2 linked regions of the Magnetofaba australis IT-1 genome follow. The protein of the gene in region 1 interacts with the protein of each later gene in a pairwise test. Links are inferred from orthologs where the notes say so. Each region holds a gene or a part of one and is shown on either strand. Other genes may lie near its edges.

The links.
Region 2: the proteins of rplI (region 1) and lon interact in binary tests that used the Escherichia coli proteins (3 or more experiments, as listed by UniProt). The link is inferred for Magnetofaba australis IT-1 from one-to-one orthologs.

Annotation. Positions count from the first base shown.
Region 1 is NZ_LVJN01000020.1:1,470,437-1,473,721, reverse strand. The notes cover bases 218-3,185. They hold rplI (50S ribosomal protein L9), read right to left. Parts: upstream 1,944-3,185; coding sequence 1,491-1,943; downstream 218-1,490. Other genes in these bases: rpsR (30S ribosomal protein S18), read right to left, coding at 2,988-3,185; MAIT1_RS18700 (DUF2232 domain-containing protein), read right to left, coding at 1,987-2,931; MAIT1_RS18710 (FmdB family zinc ribbon protein), read right to left, coding at 1,208-1,438; MAIT1_RS18715 (potassium channel family protein), read right to left, coding at 218-884. Outside these bases: more of MAIT1_RS18715, read right to left, coding at 1-217; more of rpsR, read right to left, coding at 3,186-3,285.
Region 2 is NZ_LVJN01000021.1:447,682-451,091, reverse strand. Bases 146-3,238 are described here. They hold lon (endopeptidase La), read left to right. Parts: upstream 146-517; coding sequence 518-2,959; downstream 2,960-3,238. Other genes in these bases: clpX (ATP-dependent Clp protease ATP-binding subunit ClpX), read left to right, coding at 146-415. In the rest of the region: more of clpX, read left to right, coding at 1-145; MAIT1_RS20595 (IS3 family transposase), read right to left, coding at 3,351-3,410.

The sequences.
Region 1 (3,285 bases):
ATCATCAACAGGCGTTTGCGGCCCCGTTTACGAATGCCCAGAATGTGCGCGCCAATGGCGTCGCGCACGCCGGACTCGCGAATGGTCACCCCGTCCAGACGCGCGCCGCGACCAATGCGCACCTCACGAATGTCCAGATTGAGGAATTCGCCAAACGCCACTTTGTCCAGAAAGCTGCTGTGTTCCGGGTCTGGCGGATGCAACGCCATGGCGGAGATGCGTTGGCCGATCAGTTCATTGGGCAGAATCACCACGTCAGCGCCCACTTTGAGCATCTTGCCGCGCGCTTCATGGTGGGTGGCGATGGTGATGATGAGCAGCTCGTTGCCGGTCTCCTCCTCCATGATGCGCCCGGTCACCACGGCGGTGATGTTATCGGAGTCCTCATTGAAGGCGGTGATCAATCCGCGCGCCTCCTGCACATTGGCGCGCCGGTAGCTCTCGTTCAGGAAGGGGTTAAGGGGCAGGATCTGGTCGATCTGATCCTCATTGGCCTGGGCGATACGCTCAGGATCGTCATCCACCACCACATAGGGGATGCTCTGCTTATCGAGCATCATGATGGTCTCGCGGGCGATCTCGGTGTAACCCACGATGATGAAGTGCTGACGGAACTGCTTGACCTGATACTCCATGAGCGACTCCCGCAGTTTACCGATCAGATCCTCTTTGACGATGATGTTGATGGTCAGACCCAGAGCATAGGTCCACACCAACACGCCGCCCAGGATGAGCAGCACCACAAACAGTTTGCCGACATTGGAGATGGGGTGGGTCTCCTGATACCCCACCGTGGTCAGCGTGAACACCGTTTGGTAGACGGCGTCCAGAAAGGGGTAGCCGTCAATGGCCATGAAGCCAATGATGCCAATGGTGTTGACCATAATCAGCGCGATGATGGCGGGGCGGAAGCGTCCGACCAGATCGTAGAAATCATGGCGCTGCGTGTCGCGACGATCAGACAGAGCAGGCCTCCCCCTTCAGCGCGAAGGTTACTGAAAATTGGCGAATGAGGCCTGACGCCAAGGGCGCCGCGCCGCACTCTACAGCTTGCCCACAGCGGATTGAAAAATCAAGCAACGCGCGCCCCGGCGCAGAGGTTTGTAGCGCGCAGAGGCGCGCGTGGTGACCCTGGGCGCAAAAAAGCCGCCCTGAGCTCTGACGTTGACCAGAGTTCAGGGCGGCTTGAGTGTCCTGCGGATTCAGCTCAGGAGAGGCCGCACATTCCCGATGCGCAACCGCCGCCCGCACAAGGCGAGGGCGCTGGCGCATCGGATTGGCCCATTTTGGTGGAGCCGAGAATGCCGCCGGTGGAGAGGATCTTGCGCACTTGCTTGGAGTCGCACTGGGCGCAAGAGATCTCCGGAGTTTCGCTCATGCGGTGGTTGACTTCAAAAGTGTGGCCACAGCTGTCGCATTTGTAATCATACAAAGGCATCGATCATCTCCCCATGTGGATGGATTGAACGGCGTCGCCTTTGAAACGGCGCTTACTGCTTCACTTCACGCTCGACGATGACATCGAACTCACGCACCACGTCGGGGTGCAGACGGATGCGCACCGGGTGTTCGCCCAGGGTGCGGATCGGCTGCAACACGTCGATGAGGTTACGCGCCACGGTCACGTCCTGCTCTTTGAGGTAGGAGGCGATGTCGGCGTTGGTCACCGAGCCGAACAGCTTATCCATGGCTCCGGCGGGACGCGCCAGTTTCACTTCAATCTCGTCGAGCTTGGCGGCTAGCGCTTCGGCTTCGGCGAGGATTTTTGCCTGACGCGCTTCATAGTCAGCGCGATCGGCGTCAAAACGGGCCTGATTGGCCGCCGTGGCGGGCAGCGCCTTGCCTTGCGGGATCAGGAAGTTGCGGCCGAAGCCGGGACGCACGCTGACGGTCTGTCCCAGATCGCCCAGCTTGCCGATTTTTTCCAACAGGATCACTTGCATTGGATCTCTCCCAAAACGAAAGGGCGTCTACCCTTGAATTCATTCAGTCGTCATCTTTGAAGCGTTCACGAAAGTGAAACCAGGAGTCAAACACCCCCACCATCGTGATCGCGATATTGAACTCAACCCACCAGATCAGCGCGGCATAGAAGACGCCGCGCACCCAACCGCCCACTTGCCGCTTGGCAAACAGCGCCTCAGCGATGGCCACCCCCTGCGCCAGATAGGGCAGGATCCAGAAGAACACCAGATTCAACGCTGCAGCGCCGATGAAGGAGTCTCCCGGCAGGAAAGCCGCCGCCAATCCCAGCACAATGGCGGGCCACACCCAGTTGAACGGCATGGCGAACGCACGGAATGCTGAGAACTCCAGCGGAAACTGCGGCTCCCAACGCTTCATCAACAAAGCGCCCAGCCCCATGGTGACCAACTGGATCAGCAACCACCCCTGCACCACAATCAGGGGAAAGAAGCGCGCGATGATATCGAAGAACGCGCGCAGCTCAGCTTGCACATTGGCCAAATCCGTCGCTGCAACGCCTTTGGAGTTCTCCAAGGTTTGCAGGATGGAGGCCTCCTGGGTTTGCAGCGCCTGGCGCACCGCCGACTCGATCTCTGCGCCAAACAGGGGCGCAAACACCACCATGAGCAGCAGTGCGGCCAGAGCCAGCAGATAGCAGCCCGAGGCCAAGTGGAAAAAACGCCAGCCCCGGCGCATCAACCAAGCGCCAACCACAGGCGCGACGCCAATCAAAACCAGCGTTAACCCCAGAGCCTGCACATCGCTGGTCACCAGGGTTTGAGCGGTCACCCCCAACCCCAGCGCAATCAGCGCCGATTTTGCGTCGCCCTGTAATCCGGCCAAAAACACCGGCAAGCCAGCGATTCCCAACAGCGGAAAGAATGCTGCGGGCGCATACAGCGGCAGAACCAGACACAGCGCGGTAAGCAAACCGGCGCCATAAGGGTTGGCGGTGAGCCGTTTCATAGTCTGCTCGTCCCGAGACCAGCCAAAGGGACGCGCATCACGCCGAATCGGCGTGATCAGCCCACCAGGAAAGGCAGCAGAGCGATGTTGCGCGCCTGCTTGATGGCCACCGACAGCTTACGCTGGTGGGTGGCGCACACGCCGGTGATGCGGCTGGGCACCATCTTGCCCCGCTCAGTGATGAAGCGGGAGAGCATCTTGGGATCTTTGTAGTCGATGCGCAGGGTCTTGTCGGCGCAGAACGGGCACACTTTGCGACGACGGAAGAAGGGACGACGCGCGCCGCCGCCCATGGGGCGACCACCGGCGGGACGACCGCCGCGACCTTCGGGTTTGCCTTCACCACCGCGCGAG
Region 2 (3,410 bases), on another replicon or contig:
GCTGCTGGCCGACCTGGAGCCGGAGGATCTGCTGCAATATGGTCTGATCCCCGAATTCGTCGGCCGTCTGCCGGTGGTGGCCACCCTGGAGGAACTCGACAAGGCGGCGTTGATCAAAATCCTCACCGAGCCCAAGAACGCGCTGGTCAAGCAGTATCAAAAGCTGCTGGAGATGGAGAATGTGCGCCTGACCTTTACCGACAACGCCCTGGAGGCGCTGGCGGAGAAGGCCATCGAGCGCAAAACCGGCGCCCGCGGCCTGCGCGCCCTGCTCGAAACCACCCTGCTGGACGTGATGTTCGAAGTGCCCAGCAAGGAGAGCGTGCGCGAGGTGGTGATCAACCGCGAAGTGGTGGAGAAGCAGACCGAGCCGCTGTTGATCTACGCCGACGAACCCATGGAAGCCAAGGCGTAAGCCGCAACCCCTTTCAAACCCCTATGCCGCAGGCGGTCGCCTGGGCGCCCATGATGGCGCGCCCAGGCCGCGTGCTGGCGGCAGCGAGAGCGACCCCCCCTTATGAGCCACTTTATCGACCAATTCGCCGACGCCATCCGCATGCCGGTGTTGCCCTTGCGGGACATTGTGGTGTTTCCCCACATGATCGTGCCGCTGTTCGTCGGTCGGGAGCGTTCGATTCAGGCATTGGACGCCGTCACCGCCGGTCGCGAAGAGGATCGCCGCATCCTGCTGGTGTCGCAAAAGGACGCCTCCACCGACAACCCCACCCCCGAAGATGTCTACGAAGTGGGCGTGGAGGGCTCCATTCTGCAACTGCTGAAACTCCCCGACGGCACCGTCAAGGTGTTGGTGGAGGGGATGCGGCGGCTGCGCATCGACCGCTTCACCCAGACCGAGCCCTTCTTTGAAGCCGAAGCCTCACCCATGGTGGCCCCGCCCTACAGCGACGCCGAAGCGCGCGCGCTGATGCGCTCGGTGATCACCCAGTTCGAGGCCTACGCAAAGCTCAACAAGAAGGTGCCGCCGGAAGTGTTGATGACCTTCCAGTCCATCGACGATCCCGCGCGTCTGGCCGACACCGCCGCCTCCCACCTGACCCTGAAAGTGGCTGACAAACAGGCCCTGCTGGAGGTGGATTCGGTCATCGAGCAGCTGGAGCGTCTGTACGTCTCCCTGGAGCAGGAGATCGAAGTCTTCCAGGTGGAGAAGCGCATTCGCGGCCGCGTCAAGCGTCAGATGGAGAAGTCGCATCGCGACTACTATCTGAACGAGCAGATGAAGGCGATCCAGAAGGAGCTGGGCGAAAAGGATGACGAAAAGGACGAATTGACCGAACTGGCGGAGAAGATCCAAGAGTGCGGCATGTCCGAAGAGGCCCAGAAAAAGGCCGAAAGCGAGCTTAAGAAGCTCAAGCAGATGTCGCCCATGTCCGCCGAAGCCACGGTGGTGCGCAACTACATCGACTGGCTGGTCTCCATCCCCTGGGCCCAGGCCAGCGAACTCAAGCACGACCTGCGAGAGGCCGAGCGCATCCTCGATGAGGACCACGACGGCCTGCAGAAGGTCAAGGAGCGCATCATCGAGCATCTGGCGGTGCAGCAGAAGGTGGAGAAGATCAAAGGCCCCATTCTGTGTCTGGTGGGCCCTCCGGGGGTGGGTAAGACCTCCCTGGCCAAATCCATCGCCCGCGCCACCGGCCGCGAGTATGTGCGCATCTCCCTGGGCGGAGTGCGCGACGAAGCCGAAATTCGCGGCCACCGCCGCACCTACATCGGCTCCATGCCGGGCAAGATCATTCAGTCGATGAAGAAGGCGGGGACGAAAAATCCGCTGTTCCTGCTCGACGAGATCGACAAGGTGGGCAACGACTACCGCGGCGACCCCTCGTCGGCGCTGCTGGAGGTGCTGGATCCGGAGCAGAACAGCGCGTTTAACGATCACTATATGGAGGTCGATTACGACCTCTCCAATGTGCTGTTCCTCACCACCGCCAACAGTCTGAACATCCCGCGGCCACTGCTGGACCGCATGGAGGTGATCCGTCTGGCCGGTTACACCGAGGAGGAGAAGACCCGCATCGCCACCCGCTATCTGGTTCCGCGGCAGATGGAGAACCACGGTCTGGACGCCAAGGAGTTCTCCCTCTCCAGCTCGGCGCTGCTGGATATCATCCGCTACTACACCCGCGAATCCGGCGTGCGCAATCTGGAGCGCGAGATCGCCAGTCTGAACCGTAAGGCCGCGCGCATCCTGCTTACTGAGAAAGCGCGCAAAAAGGTGGCGATCACCGCGCAAAATCTGGAAAAACATCTGGGCGTGCGCAAATACCGCTTCGGTCTGGCCGAAGAGCATGACCATGTGGGGGTGACCACCGGTCTGGCCTGGACTGAGGTGGGCGGCGAGCTGCTCACCATCGAGGCGATCACCCTGGAGGGCAAAGGCAAGGTCACCATCACCGGCAAGTTGGGCGACGTGATGCAGGAGTCGGCACAGGCCGCGCTGACCTATGCGCGCTCCCGCGCCCGGGAGTGGGGCATCAGCGCCGACTTCTTCCAGGAGAACGATATCCACATCCACGTGCCCGAGGGCGCCACGCCCAAGGATGGCCCGTCGGCGGGCATCGCCATGTGCACCACCCTGTGCAGCGCCCTGACCGGCATTCCGGTGCGTAAAGACGTGGCCATGACCGGTGAGATCACTCTGCGCGGCCGCGCGCTGATCATCGGCGGCCTCAAGGAGAAGCTGCTGGCGGCCCATCGCGGCGGCATCAAACATGTGCTGATCCCCGAAGAGAACGTCAAAGACCTCAAAGAGGTCGCTCAAAGCGTGCTCAAGGATCTGGAGATTCATCCGGTCAGCCACATGGATCAGGTGTTGGAACTGGCGCTGACCCAGTCGCCCAGCCGACCCCTGGCCGACGGCGACGAAGAGACGACGGCGGCGCCGCCGACTCCGGCGGAAAAGAAATTGGGCGATGAGTCGCCCACTCTGCCGCACTGAGCACATGACCAAAATCAGCCCGGAAACGCTGTAAATCCTGCTCTTTAACAGCGATTCCGGGCTGTTTTGCGTCTAAAAGCCGGGTTTTACCCTATTGCGACGCTCTTTGCGCAGGTTGGCGACGGGGTGAAAATCACGAAAAAAAAGACAAACCCAGCATTTGCGCGCGTCCACGTGGGTTGACACAGGGGCGTCAGAGTCGATATAAGCACAAATCGCCCGTATTTTTGCGGGTGCGCCAGAGCTGACTGAACAAGCGCAATCCCGAGGGGGATGCGACTTGAAAATCCAACCGCATTCCAGGAGGGCGGAATAGTGAACAAGACTGAGCTGGTTGACCAAGTGTGCTGGTTCAGCGGAAACATGACAACCGTCTAAACCAAAATATCAGTTAGCTGTTCGCCTTTTCAGCCATTTTTTGGGATGGCTGAAAAGACTGCTTTTGGTGCGT